Regions from separate parts of the Amycolatopsis sp. NPDC005003 genome, predicted to be linked through region 1. Evidence: riboswitches for the same ligand, from Rfam matches in the RefSeq annotation. Region 1 holds a riboswitch; each other region holds the start of a gene.
What was found. Region 1 has a riboswitch for S-adenosylmethionine ahead of ACWED2_RS05160 (methionine ABC transporter ATP-binding protein). Riboswitches for the same ligand answer to the same signal wherever they lie in the genome.
Positions count from the first base shown of each region.

Region 2: linked by a shared signal. The riboswitch ahead of thrC (threonine synthase) and the one ahead of ACWED2_RS05160 (methionine ABC transporter ATP-binding protein) in region 1 are both predicted to bind S-adenosylmethionine.
Region 3: linked by a shared signal. The riboswitch ahead of ACWED2_RS18830 (aminotransferase class V-fold PLP-dependent enzyme) and the one ahead of ACWED2_RS05160 (methionine ABC transporter ATP-binding protein) in region 1 are both predicted to bind S-adenosylmethionine.

Region 1 covers NZ_JBSGAI010000003.1:185,253-191,769, reverse strand. The annotation lists gene ACWED2_RS05175 (ABC-F family ATP-binding cassette domain-containing protein) at 1-46, opposite strand, end outside; gene ACWED2_RS05170 (ASCH domain-containing protein) at 51-458, opposite strand; gene ACWED2_RS05165 (4-(cytidine 5'-diphospho)-2-C-methyl-D-erythritol kinase) at 455-1,417, opposite strand; gene ACWED2_RS05160 (methionine ABC transporter ATP-binding protein) at 1,486-2,499, opposite strand; SAM riboswitch class I at 2,711-2,801, opposite strand; gene rsmA (16S rRNA (adenine(1518)-N(6)/adenine(1519)-N(6))-dimethyltransferase RsmA) at 2,906-3,760, opposite strand; gene ACWED2_RS05150 (transglycosylase family protein) at 3,909-5,342, opposite strand; gene ACWED2_RS05145 (TatD family hydrolase) at 5,632-6,468, opposite strand; gene metG (methionine--tRNA ligase) at 6,478-6,517, opposite strand, start outside.
Region 2 covers NZ_JBSGAI010000004.1:59,108-65,624, reverse strand. The annotation lists gene ACWED2_RS06195 (ComEC/Rec2 family competence protein) at 1-883, shown strand, start outside; gene thrC (threonine synthase) at 1,397-2,662, opposite strand; SAM riboswitch class I at 2,676-2,809, opposite strand; gene holA (DNA polymerase III subunit delta) at 2,959-3,939, shown strand; gene rpsT (30S ribosomal protein S20) at 4,259-4,519, opposite strand; gene ACWED2_RS06175 (DMT family transporter) at 4,835-5,698, shown strand; gene ACWED2_RS06170 (VOC family protein) at 5,722-6,096, shown strand; gene ACWED2_RS06165 (class I SAM-dependent methyltransferase) at 6,093-6,517, opposite strand, start outside.
Region 3 covers NZ_JBSGAI010000014.1:197,810-204,326, reverse strand. The annotation lists gene ACWED2_RS18845 (penicillin-binding transpeptidase domain-containing protein) at 1-1,346, shown strand, start outside; gene ACWED2_RS18840 (ArsR/SmtB family transcription factor) at 1,411-2,103, shown strand; gene ACWED2_RS18835 (potassium/proton antiporter) at 2,200-3,678, shown strand; SAM riboswitch class IV at 3,757-3,871, shown strand; gene ACWED2_RS18830 (aminotransferase class V-fold PLP-dependent enzyme) at 3,911-5,236, shown strand; gene ACWED2_RS18825 (hypothetical protein) at 5,253-5,852, shown strand; gene ACWED2_RS18820 (hypothetical protein) at 5,857-6,465, shown strand; gene lspA (signal peptidase II) at 6,489-6,517, shown strand, end outside.

The DNA.
Region 1 (6,517 bases):
CCCCGTAGGACTTGCTCACCGCCTCCAGGTTGACCAGGTTGGCCATCCGCTCAGCCGATCCTTTCCACAATAATGAACCGGGTCGCCACGACCAGGGTCGTGTCGGCCACGGTGAACTCCGGATCTTCCATGGCCGCGCGCATTTCCGCGCTCTGCCAGTAAGCCTCGTGGTCGGCGCGCCACTCGGCGACACTCGTGAAGCCTTCGCCCTCGTCGAGCGCGTGCTGGAGGTCCACTTCGGACAGCGGCAGGACGCGGGCCTCGGTGGTCTCGAGGACCGCGACCCCGTCGCCCGCCGAGTCGATCATCAGCTCGCGCTCGCCGACGACGGGCAGCTCTTCGCCGTACTTCTCGTATTCGGCGACCAGGCCGGTGGTCGAGGTCTTCTCCCCGCGCAGGATCGCCGCGACCAGCTTGTCGCGCAGCGGACCGGGGAACGCGAACTCGGCGTGCTTCATGCGTGCACCCGCGGCGGCGCCGGCCGGGGTGCGTCGTCGCCGCCGACCACCCGGGCGCCGGGGACCGGGCCGTGGGCCACCCGGACCGTCCGGCACACACCGGCGCCGGACAGCTCGGCCGCGACCTCCACCGCCGACTGCCCGTCTTCGCAGAGGAAGGCGCACGTAGGGCCCGAACCGGACACCGTGCCCGCGAGCGCGCCCGCGTTCACCCCGGCCCGGAGCGTGCGGCGCAGGTCGGGGCGCAGCGAGACGGCCGCCGCCTGGAGGTCGTTGCCCAGCAGCAGGGCCAGCTGGCGCGGGTCGCCGGAGGCCAGCGCCTCGACGACCGGCGTGTGCGAGCCGATCCGGGGCGGGTTGCCCGCCGCGCGCAGACGGTCCAGCTCGCCGAACACCTTCGGCGTCGACAGCCCTTCGGCGGCGAAGGCCAGCACCCAGTGGAACGTGTGCCGCGACAGCACCGGGACCAGCTGCTCGCCGCGGCCGGTGCCCAGCGCGGTGCCGCCGTAGAGCGCGAACGGGACGTCGCTGCCGAGACCGGCGGCGATCTCGGCCAGCTCGTCGCGGGTGACGTCGAGGTTCCACAGGCTCGCCAGCCCGACCAGCGTCGCCGCCGCGTCGGCGCTGCCGCCCGCCATGCCGCCGGCGACCGGGATGCCCTTGCGCAGCACCACCCGGACCTTCGGCTCACCGGTGCGCCCGACGTGCGCGGCCAGCGCTTCGACGGCCCGCCAGGCCAGGTTCTCCGGGCCGGTCGGGACCGAGCCCTCCCCTTCGCCGTAGACCTCGATGCCGGGCTCTTCGGTGACCGCGACGGTCACCTCGTCGGTCAGCGACAGCGCCTGGAACACGGTGACCAGCTCGTGGTAACCGTCTTCACGCAGGTCGTCGACCGAAAGGTGCAGGTTGACCTTGGCCGGGACCCGGACGGTGACTGGGGGCGGAACTACGGCGAGCACCCGACCAGCCTACGTGCCCGCGGAAACGCCCCGATGCGACCTGCGCATCGGGGCGTTCGGGACAGCGATCAGGCAGCCGCGACACCCTGCGGGCCACGCGCGGTGTGCGTGACGTGCCCACCACGCTCGGCGACCCAGGCCAGCGCCGCGTCGGCCCGCTCACCGCGGACACCCAGGCGGAACCGGCCGACCGGCGTGTCACCGATGCGGGTCAGGCCGCCGCCGATGGTGGCGAACTCGACGTCGAAGCGGCCCGCGGCCTCGGGCAGCAGCGCACCCACCGAGGCGAAGCCGATCAGCACGACGTCGGCCGAGCGGTCGTAGCGCGCCGCCTGCGAGCGGGTCGTCTCGATGGCCGGCAGCAGCGCCTGCGCCGTGCGGCTGGCCGGGTTCGAGATCAGGTCGAGCACCGAGCCGCGCTCGACGACGGTGCCGTCCTCCAGCACCGCGACGTCGTCGCAGACCCGGCGGACCACGCCGGCGTCCGGTGTGGTGACGACGACCGTGGTGCCGAGCTCGGAGCGGGCCCGGTCGAGGACGGCGAGCACCGCACCGGCCTCTTCCGGGTCGACACCGGCGGTCGGGTCGTCGGCGAGCAGCACGGCGGGGGCCGCCGCCAGCGCCTTCGCGACCGCGACGCGGCGGAGTTGACCGGCGGACAGCTCACCGGGCCGCTGCGCGGCGCGCGGGGTCAGGCCGACGAGGTCGAGCAGCGAGCCGACCCGGCTGCGGCGCTGCGGGCCGTCGACGCCGAGCTGCTCGAGCGGGGAGGCGATGTTGCCGGCGATGGTGCGCTCGGCGATCAGCTCCGGCTTCGTCGAGACGACGCCGAGCTGGCGGCGGATCTCGCGCAGGCGGCGGCCGTCGAGGGTGCCGGTGTTGAGGCCGTCGAGGCGGACGACACCGCGGTCGGGGCGCTCCTGCAGGGCGATGCACCGGGCGAGGACGGACTTGCCCGACCCGGCGGGACCGACCACGCCGAACAGCGAGCCGGCCTGGACGTCGACGCTCACGTCCCGCAGCGCGACGACGGAGTTTCCGTTGGTGGCAAAGGTTTTGGACAGGTTTTCGACGGTGATCACGAAGGCTCCAGAAAACGGGGCGCCGCCCCCATGGGCGCGCCCGGCCGCAAGCGAAGGTCCGTCCGTTGTGGACGGTGCATGAAGAAGAGGTGGACCGGCTCGGACTAGCTCAGTTGGAGCGTCGACATGCGGTCACGGAGCGGCGGCCTTCGTCGACTACGCGACGCCTGGTCAGGAGCAGGGGGCGAGCTACCCTCTTCATCGAAAACGGCCTCCATCGGTCCTGGCGGTAGCACCTGCCCTGCGGAGGGTGGTTGCTGCGACTTCGGCGAGCCAGGTCTCTCAGTCGCTCGGGATGGACGTACTGAGTAAAACCGATCCCGAGGAGCGAAAGCAAGCCCGTTGGCCCAGATCACACGACTGGCGGTGTCCGAATCGCGAGATCAGGAGCGACGGAGGCGTATCTTCACGGCTCCACTGTGGAGTGGGCGGCGGCCGCGATCCGGGCGAAGTCGTGCACGTCCAGCTGCTCGCCACGGGTCCTGGGATCGATCCCGGCGGCCCCGAGCAGCTCGCCCGCGCGCTCGGCGGAGCCCGCCCAGCCCGCGAGCGCGGCCCGCAGCGTCTTCCTGCGTTGTGAGAAAGCGGCGTCCACCAAGCCGAAGAGCAGCTCCCGGTCGTCGGACGCCGTCCGGGCGGCCCGTTCGAAGGCGACGAGCGCGGAGTCGACGTTCGGCACCGGCCAGAACACCGAGCGTGGCACGGCGGCGACCTTGCGTGCGGGGCCGTACCAGGCGAGCTTGACGCTCGGCACGCCGTAGATGCGGCTGCCGGGGCCGGCGGCCATCCGGTCGGCCACCTCGGTCTGCACCATGACGAGGCCCTTTTGCAGGGAGGGCACCTCGGCGAGCAGGTGCAGCACGACCGGTACGGCGACGTTGTAGGGCAGGTTGGCGACGAGGGCGGTCGGCTCGCCGAGGTCCGCGCGGGTGACGCGCAGGGCGTCGGCCCCGACGACGGTCAGCCGCTCCGCCGCTTCGGGGCCCCGCTCGGCGACGGTCCTGGGCAGCCGTTCGGCCAGTTTGGGGTCGATCTCGACGGCGACGACCCGCGCGCCGGTGGCGAGCAGCCCGAGGGTCAGCGACCCGAGCCCGGGCCCGACCTCGAGAACGACGTCGTCTTCGGCGACGTTCGCCAGCTCGACGATCCGCCGGACGGTGTTGGGATCGTGCACGAAGTTCTGCCCGAGCTTCTTGGTCGGCCGCACGTCGAGTTCGGCCGCCAGCCCGCGGATTTCGGCCGGTCCCAGCAGTTCAACCACCGCTGGAGCTTACCCAGGGGGTCGGTTCGCGTACCTGGACGGTCGGTTCGCGTACCTGGAGGGTCGGTTCGCGTACCTGGAGGGTCGGTTCTTGCACACGCGAAGCGGCCCCCGTCCGGGGTGGACGGGGGCCGGTTCGAAGTGGGACTCAGGCCTTCTTGCCGCAGACGGGCCAGGCGCTGTAGCTGCCGCCGCGGCCGGCCTTGACCTTCTCCGCGATCGCGATCTGCTGCTCGCGGGTGGCCTGGTTCGGCAGGGCGGCGTACTCGTCGCCGCCGTAGGCGTCCCACGTGCGCTTGTCGAACTGGAGGCCGCCGTAGTAGCCGTTGCCGGTGTTGATGGCCCAGTTGCCGCCCGACTCGCACTGGGCGATGCGGTCCCACGCGGAGCCGTCGCCGATGTCCGGGTTCGGGGCCTGCTTGGTGCCGACGTGGACGATCTTCGGCTTCGGCTGGGTGAGGACCTTCTCGGAGATGCTCTCCCGGCCGACCTCTTTGCCGTTCTTCTGCGTGACCTTGTAGGTCACTTCCTTCTCACCGGGCGTGCCCGGGTCCTCGACCTGCGTCTTGCCCTTGGCCAGGTCCGGGTCGTCGACGCGCTGCTCCGGCGGGTCGATGCTCTCCTTCTGGACGACCGTCGAGACGCCGGTGCGGCTGATGTGCACCTCGGCGCCGTCGGTCAGCTTGACGTCCAGGCCGCCCTCGGCCTGGTCCTCCGGGCCCAGGGTGAGCTTGTACTCGCCCAGGAACTCCTTCGTCGTGACCGCGGTCGTCTTGACCTGCTTCGGCGCGTTGCCGCCGTCGTACAGGGTGATGTTCTTCAGGGTCTTGATCTCGACGGTGGCGCCCTCCAGGGGCAGCTCGCCGCTCTTCGGCATCGACATCCACGTGCCGGGCTTGTCCAGCTCGGTCATGCCGAGCTGGCCCAGCGCGTCGCCGAGGTGGGTCGCGCGGACCCAGGAGGTGTGCTCCGCGCCGTCGACGATCATCTTCAGCTGGCGGCCGCGCTCGAGCTTGATGACGCCGCCGTCGCCGACCTCCGCCTGCGGGGACGGGGAGAGCGAGTCGTGCGCGCCGACGGACAGGCCCGCGTCCTCGAGCACCTCGCCGACGGTGTCGCCGAAGGAGTGCACGGTCTGCTGGTGGCCGTCGACGTCGACGGTGATGCTCTTGTTCATCGCCAGCGCGGCCGCGCCGCCGCCGGCGATGCTGATCATGACGCTGAGGACGGCGCCCTTGAGGAAGCGGCGCTTCCAGACCTTGGTGGTCTCGCGGAGACCCTCGTCCAGCGCGGCCTTGCGGGCCTGCGGGGACGCGGTGCGGTCGGACTCGAACTCGTCCGGGATGACGATCGGGGGCAGGTACGTCGTCTCGGCGTTGATGAGACGGATCAGTTCGTCGACGTCGACGTCGATCTCGGCCATCATCGCGTCGGCATCGGGGCCGAGCGCGGCGAGGATGTCCTGCTGCGTGATGTTCGGGTCGTCGGAGAAGTCGAGCTGGCCGTACGCAGTGTCCTCGAAGCCGAATTCGCGATCGAGGACGGCCGCGGAGCGCGCTCCAGCCTGTCTGCTACCTGTCACCGGGTCGTTCCCTTTCCCAAGACGCCGTTCGGGGCGGCATCTTTACGTCTGGGCCCGCAGCCGGCGCCATCGTCACGGTTCCAGGCCGTACCGCTCCCGGTTCCGCTTCCCCGACGTGCACTGACGTGACTGTGGGCGTAACAGCCGGCAACTGCTGAGTGCAGTACCGACCGGCACGATCACGGGACAGTAACGGGTCGCGGCGGGTTGCGCAAACACCCCCCGGAGTGTCGTGATCTGGGTCACTCCATCAGGTGGACGAACCGGGAACCCTGTTGTCGCAATGCGTTCAACCCGTTGTGACACTGGGGAGTCGGTACACCCGCTCGGCGGTGGTCCGGACCGCTTCGGCGACTTCGTGGACAGCTTCGCCCCTGAGCGCCGCGAGGTGACGGACGGTGTAGGCGGCGCCGAACGGCTCGTTCGGCCGTCCACGGAACGGGTGGGGGGTCAGAAACGGCGCGTCGGTCTCGACGAGGTACTGCCCCGCCGGGCAGAGCCGGGCCGCCTCGTGGAGCCCCTTCGCGTTCTTGAACGTCACCGTGCCCGCGAAGGAAAGGACAAAGCCCGCGTCGACGCACTTGCGGGCCATTTCCGCGTCCCCGGAAAAACAATGGAAAATTACGGCATTCGGCGCACCCTCTTCGGCCAAGATGCGCAGCACGTCGTCGTGGGCCTCGCGGTCGTGGATCATCAGCGGCTTGCCCAGCCGCTTGGCGAGGTCGATGTGCCAGCGGAACGCCTCCTGCTGGGCGTCGTGCGGCGAGTAGTCCCAGTAGTAGTCGAGGCCGGTCTCGCCGACGGCGACCACGCGGTCGTGGGCGGCCAGGCGCTCCACTTCGGACTTCTCGGCCTCGCCGAACGCCTTGGTCCGGGTCGGGTGGATCGCGACGGCGGCGAACACCCGGCGGTCCCAGGTGGCGGCCTCGGTGGCCCAGCGGGCCGAGGCGAGGTCGTCCGCGACCGTCACGACGCGGGCGACGCCGGCGCGCTCGGCGCGGTCGACCATGGCCGTGACATCGGCCGCGGTGACCGCGCCGCACGCGTCGAGATGGGTGTGCGCGTCCACCACCGACACCGGGAGCCGGTCCGGAACAGGCGGCAGCTCGCGCTTCTGATCACCCATGCGTACTTCTTACTCCTTGATGATCGGCGCCCACTCCGGGCCGGTCTCG
Region 2 (6,517 bases), on a different contig from region 1:
CCGGCGGGTGCGGGTCCTGATGGCGGTGCTGGTGGCCGGCGCGCTGCTGGTGTTCGTGCCGGTCCGGGTGCTGGCGCCGGCGTGGCCGCCGCGGAGCTGGGCGATGGTCGAATGCGACGTCGGCCAGGGCGACGCGGTCGTATTGGCGACGGCCGAGCCGGGGCGCGCGGTGGTCGTGGACGCCGGACCGGAGCCGGGGCCGGTCGACGAATGCCTGCACCGGCTGGCGGTCGACCGGATCCCGCTGCTGGTGCTGAGCCACCTCCACGCCGACCACATCGGCGGCCTTACCTCGGTCTTCGACGGTCGCGCGGTGGGCGCGATCGCCGTCGGCCCGGGGCGGTCACCGGGCTGGGCGTGGCGGCAGGTCGCCGCCGAGGCCGCCCGCCGGGCGGTGCCGCTGGTGGAGCTGAACCCGGGTGAACGGCTGGACTGGCCAGGCCTGGCCATCGACGTCCTCGGCCCCCGCTACGTCCCGGCCCGCTCGTCCGAACCACAGGACGGCACGACGATCAACAACAGCTCGGTGGTGCTGCGAGCGGAGACCCAGGCGGGCCGCGCCCTGCTGACCGGCGACGTCGAACTCGCGGCTCAGGCAGACCTGCTGGCCGACATCGGAGACCTGAAGGCGGAGGTGTTGAAAGTCCCGCACCACGGCAGCAGATATTCGTTGCCGGCGTTCCTCGCGGCGGTGGCCCCACGGGTGGCGTTGGTCAGCGTGGGCGCGGGCAACACATACGGACACCCCAGTAAATCCACAATAGACACATTGACGGCGCTCGGCGCACGAGTAACCCGCACCGACCTGGACGGCGACACGGCGGTGGTCACCGGAACGGCAATAGCCCGCCGAGGCGAGCCGCGCGCCCCACCCCGCCGCTGAGGCCCGCCCGCGCGGCAACGGCCGCAGCTCACCGGAGGCGGCGCGGTGAGCGCGGCTTCTTCGCTGGACTGTGGTGGCTGCTTGCTGCGGTGTCGTGGTGAGTGAGGTCCTCGTGGGCAGGCTGCGGTGTGCTCGCCGAGGCGAGCTCCGCGCGCCGCCTGGTCGGTAAGGCCCGTCCGCGCGGCGAGGTCCGCGGCCCGCTGGAGGCGGCGCGGTGAGCGCGAACCGTGGCTGGTTGCTGCTGGGCGGTGGTGAGTGGGTCCCTATGGTCGCGCTGCCGCGTATCGACTGGGTCGCGGGCCGGCTTCGCGGTTGAGTCGTGGTCAGCGCGATCCCTGCGCCAGGCCCGGCTTCACCGCCGAACCGTGGTTGCTCGCTGCGGGCGGCTGGTGAGTGCGATCTCCGCGGCCGGGCGGCGTGTCCGCTGAGCGGCGGGCCGTCCGGCCGTTGGCCAGTGGTCAGCGCGATTCGCGAGCGTCCGGGGCGGGCCGGTGTGCCCGCCCCGGACCGCGCTCAGTAGCCGAGGGCCTCGTTCACGGCCGCGGCCGAGGGCGGCAGGGTGGCCTTGGGGCCCACGTGGTTCTCGATCGCGTCGAGGGTCTTGAGGCCGTCGCCGGTGATCAGCAGCACCGTCTCGGCGTCCGGGTCCAGCTTGCCCGTCTCGACCAGCTTCTTCGCCGTGGCGACGGTGACCCCGCCCGCCGTCTCGGTGAAGATGCCTTCGGTGCGGGCCAGCAGGCGGATGCCCTCGACGACCTCTTCGTCGGAGACGTCCTCGATCGCGCCGCCGGTGCGGTTGACGATGTCGAGCACGTACGGGCCGTCGGCCGGGTTGCCGATCGCCAGCGAACGGGCGATCGTGTCCGGCTTCACCGGCTGGACCACGTCGTGGCCTTCGCGGAACGCCGCCGACACCGGCGAGCAGCCGGTGGCCTGCGCGCCGAACACCTTGTACGGGCTGGCTTCCACGAGACCGAGCTGGCCCAGCTCGCGGAAACCCTTGTCCACCTTGGTCAGCTGCGAACCGGAGGCGATCGGCACGACGATCTGCGGCGGGATCCGCCAGCCGAGCTGCTCGGCGACCTCGAAGGCCAGCGTCTTCGAGCCCTCCGAGTAGTACGGCCGGACGTTCACGTTGACGAACGCCCACTTCGGGTGCTCGCCGGCGAGCTCGGTGGCGAGGCGGTTGACGTCGTCGTAGTTGCCGTCGATCGCGAGGAGGTCGCCGTCGTACACCGCGGTGGTGAGGATCTTGGCACGCTCGAGGGTCTTGGGGATCAGCACGACCGACCGCCAGCCGGCGCGGGCCGCCGCGGCGGCCGTCGCGTTGGCCAGGTTGCCGGTCGACGGACACGCGAGCACCTCGAACCCGAACTCGCGGGCCGCCGCCAGCGCGACGGCGACAACGCGGTCCTTGAACGAGTGCGTCGGGTTGCCGGTGTCGTCCTTGACCCACACGCGCTTGAGGCCGAGTTCCTTGGCGAGGCGGTCGGCGCGGACCAGCCGCGTCGCGCCCGGCTCGGTGTTCGGGATCTCCTCGACGTTGGACGGCACGGGAAGGAGCTTCTTGTAGCGCCAGATGTTCTTGGGGCCGGCCTCGATGTCCTCGCGCCGGACGCGGCCGAAGTCGTAGGCGACCTCGAGCGGCGAGAAGTCTTCGGCGGAGACGAACTCCGGAGCGAGCGGCTGCCGGTGGCCCTCTTCCTTCGACACCAGTTCGACGGCGGGACCGAGATCCGGGGTCTTCGTGGTGGAGGTCGTGCCGAGGGTGGCGGTCATCGCGAGGTTCCTTTCCTCATCTGCCCCGCCGAAGCGGGCCGGAATTGGCACCGTGGTCGTCAGCTATCCCGCGATCGCGGGATGACAGGCTGTACGCCGGTTGCCGGGGCTTCGTCGGGCCGTTCCCTCTGCCCCTCTGGATGAGCGGTATTCGGTTGTCGGTGCCGCGCACGCCGGATCGTCCGGGGCGGGCTGCCTCGGCTACACCGTACGACATCGCGCTCGGCCCGTGCCACGGTGGCCGCTCGACATCACCGGAGCGGGGGCATGGCAGCGCAAAGTGAGAGGATTCCCGGGTGACCGCGCAAGCCACCGCCCCGGCCCCGCTGCACCTGGTGCTGGGTGAGGAAGAACTGCTGATCGAGCGGGCCGTCCGCGAGACGCTCGCCGCCGCCCGCGCGACGGACGCGACCGCGGAGCTGACCCGGGTCCGGGTGTCCGATCTCACAGCGCCTGAGCTGGCCGAACTGGTCAGCCCGTCGCTGTTCAGCGAGGGCCGGGTGATCGTCCTCGAGTCGGCGCAGGACATCTCGCAGGAGCTGTCGGACGCCGTGGCGGCGTACCTGAAGGACCCGGCGGACGGGGTCGTCCTGGTTGTCGTGCACACCGGCGGCGGCCGCAGCAAGGCGGGCAAGTCGCTCCCGGCGGTGCTGAAGAAGGCCGGCGCCGAGGTCACCGAGTGCCCGAAACTCACCAAGCCGGCCGAGCGGGAGCAGTTCGTGCGCCACGAGGTGCGCCGGGTGGGTGGCAAGATCGACCCGGCGGGCGTCGCCGCCCTCCTCGACGCCGTGGGCTCCGACCTGCGGGAACTCTCTTCGGCGGCGACGCAGCTGGTCGCGGACACGGGTGGCGCCGTCGACGCGGACGCGGTCCGCCGCTACCACCGCGGCCGCGCCGACGTGACCGGCTTCGCGGTCGCGGAGAAGGCGGTCAGCGGCGACCGCTCGGCGGCGCTGGAGTCGCTGCGCTGGGCGATGCAGCTGGGTGTCCCGCACGTCCTGGTCGCCGACGCGCTGGCCGACGCGGTCCGCACGATCGCCCGGGTCTCCGGCGCCGGCCGGGGCAACCCGAACCAGCTGGCCGGCGAGCTGGGCATGCCGCCGTGGAAGATCCGCAAGGCGCAGGGTCAGTCCCGCGGCTGGAACCCGGACGGCCTGGCGACGGCGATGCGCGTGGTCGCGCGGCTGAACGCCGAGGTCAAGGGCGTGGCGGCGGACCCGGGCTACGCGCTGGAGCGAGCGGTCCTCGAGGTGGCGGCGGCCAAGGGCGACCGCTGATCGCCGGGCTACATGCTGGAGCGAGCGGTCCTCGGGGTGGCAGCCGCCAAGGGCGACCGCTCACCGCCCGGGCTACGCGCTGGAGCGCGCGGTCCTCGGGGTGGCGGCCGCCAAGGGCGACCGCTCACCGCCCGGGCTACGCGCTGGAGCGCGCGGTCCTCGGGGTGGCGGCCGCCAAGGGCGACCACTCACCGCCCGGGCTACGCGCTGGAGCGAGCGGTCCTCGGAGTGGGCGGAGGCCCACCGCCCGGAAAGGGGCCCCCGCCGGGCATGAAGAAGGCCCCGGCCGAAGCCGGGGCCTTCCCAGAAATCAACCAGCTCAGAGCGCGTTGACGCGCTTGGCCAGCGCCGACTTCTTGTTGGCGGCCTGGTTGGCGTGGATCACGCCCTTCGAGACGGCCTTGTCCAGCTTCTGGGCGGCGTCGCGCTGCAGCTCGGCGGCCTTGGCCTTGTCGCCGGCCTCGGCGGCTTCGCGGACCTTGCGGATCGCGGTCTTCACCGAGGACCGGATCGCCTGGTTGCGCTGACGCGCCTTCTCGTTCGTCGTGATGCGCTTGATCTGCGACTTGATGTTGGCCATAGGGCAACTCCTGTTTCACTCGGTGAGATCGCCGCCGCGCTGAAGTGGCCCCGGAAATACCGGGTTTCCTCCATGACGGAATGCCGCACGGGCAGCGAGCGTCCACTCTAACAGCCGGGCCCGCGGCGGGAGTACGGTGGGCGGCGGTAGTGCCTAGGGTTCCGTCGCCGGCCCGCACCAGCAGCCCCACAACCAGGGCCGGCGGGGCTGGTCCGAGCGGCACCATCGGCGGGCCCGGACGGCCGGTCGTTCATCTGACGGGGCAAAAGCCTGGAGGACCCGGTTTTCGCGTGCGCGAAACCCAGGAAAGGGTCCATGAACGTCACCGCACTGTCCCTCGTCCTCGTCGCCGCCGTCGTGCACGCCGCGTGGAACCTCGTGGCCAAGCGGATTTCCTCCGGTGGCACGCAGTTCGTCTGGCTCTACTACACCACCAGTGCCGTCTTGCTGCTGCCGGTCACGATCGTGCTGCTCGTCACCGGAACCGACCGTCCACAGTGGAGCTGGTTGCTCGCCGCCGTGGTCACTTCCCTGCTGCACATCGCCTACGGCGTCGTGCTGCAGCGCGGGTACCGCGTCGGCGACCTCTCCGTCGTCTACCCCGTCGCGCGCGGCACCGGGCCGCTGCTGTCCGTGCTGGCCGCCGTCCTGGTGCTCGGCGAACGGCCCGGCCCGCTCGGCCTGCTCGGCGCGTTCCTGGTCGTCGCCGGGGTGCTGGTGATCAGCACCGGCCGCAAGGCGGACGACCCTCGAGCGGTCAAAGCCGGGATCCTGTACGGCCTGCTGACCGGGGCCGTCATCGCCGGCTACACGCTCTGGGACGCGCACTCGGTGACCGGCCTGGGCGTGCCGCCGGTCGTCTACTTCGGCCTCGGCTCGATCCTGCAGAGCGTGCTGCTCGTGCCCGGCGCGCTGGCCGATCGCGCCGAAGTGCGGCGGATCTGGCGCGAGCAGCGCCGCGAAGTCGTCCTGGTCGCGGTCCTTTCGCCGATCGCCTACATCCTCGTGCTGTTCGCCCTCACCATGGCGCCGGTCAGCCTGGTCGCGCCCGCCCGGGAGCTGAGCATCGTGCTCGGCGGCCTCGCCGCGTGGCTGGTCCTCGGCGAGAGTGACGCGGTGCGGCGGCTCGCCGGGTCGGCGGTCGTGCTGTCCGGCATCGCGGCGATTGCGGCCGCCTGAGGCCGTCCGGTAGGGATGGGCGGATGGAGATCCTGAAGAGCCGGCTGCTGATCCGCCCGCGGGACGCCGCCGCGTCCACGGCGTTCTACCGCGACACCCTCGGCCTGGCCGTGGAGCGGGAATTCCCCGGTGGCACCGTGTTCTTCCTCGGCCACGGCTCCCTGGAGGTCTCCGGTGCGGGCGAGGCGGGCGCGTCGCCCGATCTGGTGCTCTGGCTGCAGGTCCGGGACCTCGCCGGCACCCTGGCCGGCCTCAAGGCCAAGGGGCTGGAGCCGGTGCGTGACGCCCAGCGCGAGCCGTGGGGCCTCGACGAGGCCTGGATCGCCGATCCGGACGGCACGCGCATCGTGCTGGTCGAGGTCCCCGAGGGCCACCCGATCCGCACGGACACCCGCTAAGCGGGCTTGACCGCGCGCAGCTGCGCGGCGAGCGCGGCGAACCCCGGCGGTTCCCAGGTCCAGGTCTGCAGGTCGGCGAAGCCGGCGGCGGCGGCTTCGTCGGCCAGGACGTGCCTGCTCACCGGCAGCCACTTCTCGTGCGCGGACAGCAGCAGCCGCCCGCCCGGACGCAGCACCCGGAACAGCTCGGCGAACCCGGCCGCGCGGTCGTCCCACAGCATGACGTTGTTCACGCTCAGCACGACGTCGACGGACTCGTCCGGCTCGCCGGTGTGCGCTGCCGACCCTTCGCGCAGCTCGGCGCGGTCGCCGCAGCGCTCCTGGCACAGCGTGAGCATCTCGAGGGAGGGGTCGACGCCGACGGCGCGCCCGGCCAGGCGAGCTGCGGCCTCCAGGCCGACGCCGGGGCCGGGCCCGACGA
Region 3 (6,517 bases), on a different contig from region 1:
CGTCGTCGGTCACCGCCAAGCTGACCGTCCTGCAGCCGACCCCGGCCGGCGGGAAGCAGACGGGCGGCACGTTCAGCCTCTCGTGGAAGCTGAAGCCGGGTCAGGTCTGGACCTACGACGTGCCGTTCCAGCTCACGCAGAACAGCGGGAAGTGGCTGGTCCACTGGGCGCCGTCGCTGCTGCACCCGAAGCTGGAGGCGGGCCAGCGGCTGGTGATCAGCACCGCGGTGCAGGACACCACCGCGGTCGCCGACCGCGACGGCAAGCCCCTGCTCATCAGCGGGCCCGGCGGGGTGCGGCCGGTCGACGGCAACCCGGCCCCGCTGCTGCGCTCGGCGCTCGCCGGACAGGTGACCGCCGCGGCCGGCGGGGGCTTCGCCGTCGAACGTGTCGATGGCGGCGGCAAGAGCGTCGAGACGCTGTTCGGGAAGGCGTCGGCCGAAGAGGCGAAGCCGCTCGTGTCGAGCCTGAGCCTGACCGCGCAGAACGCCGCCCAGGCCGCGGTGGACGGTTACCAGGGGTCGGCGATGCTCGTCGCCCTCGACACGGGTTCGGGCGACATCCTCGCCGTCGCGCAGAACGCCGCCGCCGGGAACTCGCCGAAGGCGCTCAACGGCCTGTACGAGCCCGGGTCGTCGTTCAAGATCGCGACGGCGGTGGCGGCGGTCCAGCAGAGCGGGCTCAACGCGACGGCGCCGGTCGACTGCCCCGGCGTCGCGACCATCGGCACGCGGACGGTCAAGAACGAGGGCTTCGAGCTGGGCGCGACGAACCTGCAGACGGCGTTCGCGCGGTCCTGCAACACGACCTTCGGGCAGCTGGCGCTCGGCCTGCCCGCGGACGGGCTGAAGAAGGCGGCCGACGAACTGGGCCTGAACGCCGACTACGAGATCCCGGGGGTCAAGACCGAGCTGGGCAAGGTGGAGCCCGCGGCGAGCAAGGACGAGCAGGTCGAGGACGGGTTCGGCCAGGGCCGCATCCAGGCCAGCGCGCTCGGCGGCACGCTGATGGCGGCCACGGTCGCCTCCGGCAAGGCGATCACGCCGCGGCTGTGGCACGACCTCGAGACCACGGTGATCAAGGGCTACTCGCCGCCGCCGGCGTCGGTGCTCGGCGAGGTGCGGAAGCTGATGCGCGCGGTGGTGCAGAGCGGCACCGGCCGCGCGGCGGCAGCGGCGGGCAACGTCTTCGGCAAGACCGGCACGGCCCAGTTCGGCGACGGCAAGCAGGCCACCGGCTGGTTCGTCGGCTACCGCGAGAACGTGGCCTTCGCGGTGGTCCTCGAGAACTCGAACGACTCGGGCCCGGCCGTCCAGGTCGCCGCCAAGTTCCTCAAGGCCCTCTGACCGTCCCCCGGCGGGGTGCGATGGTTCGGGCGGGGCCGAAGGGTGCGGGCCGTAGCGTGGGGGCATGGAGACGATCGCGCTGGCCGAGGTGGCCGCGGTGCTCGCCGACCCGAGCCGGGCCACCATGTGCCTCGTGCTGCTCGACGGGCGGGCCTGGACCGTCGGCGAGCTCGCGAAGGCGGCCGGGATCGCCCTCTCGACCGCCAGCGAGCACGTCAGCCGGCTGGCCGGGGCCGGCTTCGTCGCCCGGGTCAAGCAGGGGCGGGCCAGCTACGTCCGGATCGCCGACCCGCGCGTCGCCGAGCTGATCGAACACCTGGCCCAGCACGCCGAACATCAGCCGGTCACCGGCCTGAAGTCGTCGCTGCGGGCGCGGCGGCTCGGGTTCGCGCGGACCTGCTACGACCACCTCGCCGGCGAGCTCGGCGTCGCCCTGCGTGACGGCATGCTCGCCGCCGGTCTGGTCGGCACCGCCGACGGGCTGGCCCTCACCCCGCGCGGGCGGGCGGTGCTGGCCGACCTCGGCGTGCCGGTCGCCGCCGGGCGGCGGCCGCTGCTGCGGGACTGTCTGGATTGGACGGAGCGCCGCGACCACCTCGCCGGGGCCTTGCCGGCGGCGCTGCTCGACCGGGCGGTCGAGGCCGGCTGGGTGGCCAGGGACGGCCACCGGGCGGTCAAGGTGCTGCCGGCGGCGGGGGCGCCGTTCGCCGCCCTGGGTGTCGATCTCGACGCGCTCGGTGGTGTCTCGGCGCTTTAACACACCAGCTGTCGGGTGTCAGGCAGCGGTACACGAACGAGTTAACCCCCATGCCTCACTATTCTGAGGGCCCACGGCACTCGGGAGGAGGCGGGCATGGACCAGCTTCCCGTGCTGCTCGGCGTCGGCGGCGTCGTGCTCCTCGCCTCCGTGCTCGCCGTGCGGGTGTCGATCCGGCTCGGCCTGCCCTCGCTGCTGCTGTACCTGGGGATCGGCGTGCTGCTGGGCGAAGCCGGGTTCGGCATCCGGTTCGACAGCCCCGAACTCACCCAGTCGCTCGGCCTCGCCGCGCTCGTCATGATCCTCGCCGAAGGCGGGCTGACCACCCGGTGGTCGGCGGTGAAACCGGCGCTGGGCCGCGGAATCGCACTGTCCACAGTGTCCGTGGCGGTGAGCATCGCGGCCACCGGCGCGGCCCTGCACTGGCTGCTCGGCCTCGACTGGCGGCTGGCGCTGCTGTGGGGCGCGGTGCTCGCCTCGACCGACGCGGCCGCGGTGTTTTCGGTGCTGCGCACGGCCGGGATCGGCAAACGGCTCACCGGCGCGCTCGAACTCGAGTCGGGCATCAACGACGCGCCGGCCTACATCGCCGTCGTGGTGCTGGCCGAAGGCACCACTGTGGACTGGACGCTGCCGCTGCTGGTGGTCTACGAGCTGACGGCGGGCCTGGTCATCGGGCTCGCCTTCGGCTGGCTCGGCGGCCTCGCGCTGCGCCGGGCCGCGCTGCCGGCGACCGGCCTGTACCCGCTGGCCACGGTCGCGGTGTGCGTCGTGGCGTACTCGTCCGGGCAGCTGCTGCACGCGTCCGGGCTGCTCGCCACCTACGTCGCCGCGCTGGTGCTCGGCAATTCGCGGCTGCCGCACCGGTCGGACACGCTGTCGTTCGCCGAGGGCCTGGGCTGGCTGGCGCAGATCGGCCTGTTCGTGCTGCTCGGGCTGTTCGCCTCACCGGGCCGCCTGCTCGACGCGATCGTGCCGGGCCTGGTCGCCGGCGCCGTCGTGCTGCTGCTGGCGCGGCCGGTGTCGGTCCTCCTCGCGATGCTGCCGTTCCGGCTGCCGTGGCGCGAACAGGCGTTCCTGTCGTGGGCCGGGCTGCGCGGCGCCGTGCCGATCGTGCTCGCCATGATCCCGCTGTCCCAGGGGCTGCCGGGCGCCCAGCGGCTGGTCGACGCGGTGTTCGTGCTGGTCATCGTGCTGACGCTGGTGCAGGGGGCGACGCTCGGCCCGCTCGCGCGCCGGCTCGGGCTGGCCAAGAAGTCCGAGGCGCACGAGATCGAGGTCGACTCCGCGCCGCTGGACGAGCTGGGTGCCGAGCTGCTGCAGGTCCGGATCCAGCCGGGGTCGAAGCTGCACGGCGTGTACCTGTCCGAGCTGCGGCTGCCCGTCGGGGCGACGATCAGCCTGGTGGTGCGCGAGGGCGCGGGCTTCACCCCGCAGAAGACCAGCCGGCTGCAGGAGCACGACCAGCTGCTGGTCGTCACGACGAGCGCCGTCCGCGACGCCGTCGAACGCCGGTTGCGCGCGGTCGACCGGGCCGGCCGCCTCGCTCGCTGGAAGGGCGAGTCCGGCCGCTGAGCACGCTCTGTGACCGCCGTCTCAGAATGTGAGGCGGGGGTTGGCGGCCCGGCGCGTTCTCGGTTACCTTCTGGCTCAGGTCATGAGTGCCAGCGCGAAGCCCCGGCTTGCTGGCCGGCAACCCTCCTACCGCGGTGGGGTGCCCCGGGTGAAGACCGGGCCGGTCGCGCCGTGCGACGGGCAAGCGCGGGCCCCTCGCCGGGGTCCCCCGGATCGCCGAGGAGGCACCCCGATGACTCTCGCCATCGACCGCACCCAGCTCGAAGCCCCCGCCGTTCCCGCCGTCGCCGGTGCGTCGCTGCGGGTGCCGCTGGTGACCGGCGAAACCATCGGTTACGCCAACCTCGACCACGCCGCGAGCGCCCCGTGTCTCGACGCCGTCCGCGCGAAGGTCGACGAGTTCCTGCCCTGGTACGCCAGCGTCCACCGCGGCGCCGGCTTCGCGTCGCAGGTCTCCACCAAGCTCTACGAACGCACCCGCGACGTCCTGCGCCGCTTCGTCGACGCGCGGCGGACCGACACCGTCGTCTTCACCCGCAACACCACCGACTCCTTCAACCTGCTCGCCCGCAGCCTGCCGCGGCACACCACGGTCGTCGTCTTCGACACCGAGCACCACGCCGCGCTCCTGCCGTGGCAGGGGCCGAACGTCCGGCGGATCCCGACCCCGCGCACCCGCCTCGCCGCGGTGTCCGCTGTGGACGAAGCGCTCGCGGATGCTCCGCAAGGCCCGCGGCTGGTCGTCGTCACCGGAGCGTCCAATGTGACCGGTGAACTGCTCCCGGTCGCGGAAATCGCCGCCGTGGCGCGGAAACACGGCGCCCGCGTCGCGCTCGACGCCGCCCAGCTGGCCCCGCACCGCCGGATCTCGATCAAGGACCTGGACGTCGACTACGTCGCGCTGTCCGGCCACAAGCTCTACGCCCCCTTCGGCGCGGGCGCGCTGATCGGCCGCGCCGACTGGCTGCGCGCGGCCCGCCCGTACCTCGCCGGCGGCGGCGCGACCAAGCTCGTCACCGAAGACGCCGTCGTCTGGAACACCGGGCCGGAGCGCCACGAAGCGGGCTCGCCCAACACCATTGGCGTGTACGCGCTCGGCGTCGCGTGCGAGACCCTCAGCGCGAGCTGGGACGCGGTTGTCGAGCACGAGCAGGCCCTGCTCGCCCGGCTGCGCAAGGGCCTCGAGAGCATCCCCGGCTGCGCCGAACTGCGGCTGTTCGACGCGCCGGTCGACCGGGTCGGCACGGTCAGCTTCGTCGTCGACGGCTTCGACCCGGGCTGGCTCGCCGCGGTGCTGTCCGCCGAGTACGGCATCGGCGTCCGCGACGGCGCCTTCTGCGCCCACATCGCGGCCAAGCGCCTGATCGGCGTCACCGGCGGCGACGGGCAGCAGGCGGTCCGCGTCAGCCTCGGCCTCGGCAGCACCGAAGAGCACGTCGACCGCGTGCTGCTGGCGCTGCGGCAGATCGTCGCCCGCGGCGCCCGCTGGGAGTACGCGAAGGTGGACGGCCGGTGGGCCCCGGTGGGCGACCCGCGGGAGCTGCCGCCCTTCTGCTGAGCGCTAGCCTGGGCCGATGGGGAGAGGGCCGCGTTACTGGTTTCCGCTGGCACTGCTGGGCTTCGCCGAGATCGCGTCGGCCGCGGCGCAACTGCTGTCGCGCCGCAGCGATGCCGAGGACCGGTCCGCGAACCTCCTGCTCGGCCCGGTGGTCCCGCCCGGCGCGACGGAGTACAGCCGGGGCTACATCCTGTCCCAGGGCGACCTCCACGCCTGGGGCGCTGGCTTGCCCGCCGAAACCGCATGGCTGATCGCGCTCGGCGTGGTCGTCGCCGGCACGGCTGTCTGGTACGCCGTCGCCCTGCGGCCCGTCCGCACCGTGCGGTTCGTTCTCGGCGCGATCGCCGCGCTGCTCGCCGTCCCGCTGCTCGACCTGGTCGGCTCCTGGCAGTTCCGGCTCGGCGACGGCCTGCGCGGCCCGCTCTTGGCCACGCTCGGCCTGCTCACCCTCGCCGCGTACGAACGCAGCCGGTTCGTCCTGCTGACGACGGCCGCGTTCGCCCTGGTGGCCGTGGTGCTCTCGGCGGACATGGCGGGGATGCTGGCGTCGGCGGTGATCCTGCTGGGCGCCGCCTTCATCGCCCTGCTGCGGGGCACCCCGCGCTCGATACCCTGACCCGATGGGGAGTTCACGGCGGTCTTGGTTCCCGCTGGCCGCGCTGGGGTTCACGCTGCTCGTGATGGTGGCCGCCGAACTGGTCCCGGACGACGTCGGAGCCGCCGGTCCGCCGGGGTACCAGCTGTCCCCAGGCCTGCACGGCCTCGGCACCGGCGGCGTCGGCGGCACCGGCGGCGAGCGGGCTGCGGTCACGGCCGTGGCGGTGGACGTCGGGCCGTCGGCGACGCTCGGCTGGCCCGCCGGCCTCGCCTGCGTGGTGCTCGCCGTGGCCGCCTGGTACTGGCGGCAGCTGCGGCCCCGGCGGCCGGGCCGGTTCGTGCTCGGCACGCTCGGGGCGCTGGCCGCCGTCCCGCTGCTCGACCTGGTCGGCGCGCTCCAGTTCCGGCTCGGCGGCGACCTGCGCGGCGCGCTGCTGGCGACCGTCGGCCTCCTGCTGCTGGCCGGCTGTGAGCGCAGCTGGTTCCTGGCGGCCGTCGCCGGGGTGTTCGCGCTGGTCGCGACCGTGTTCCTGCCGCCGGTCGCCGGAGCGCTCGCCGCGGCGGGCGTGCTGTTGGCGGCCGCGTTCGCGGTGCTCCTGCGCCCGCGTCCGGACGGGCCCGCCGGGGGTTGACCAGCGCCGTGGACAATGGACGGGTGAGCACCGAGCCCAGCCACTCCGAACC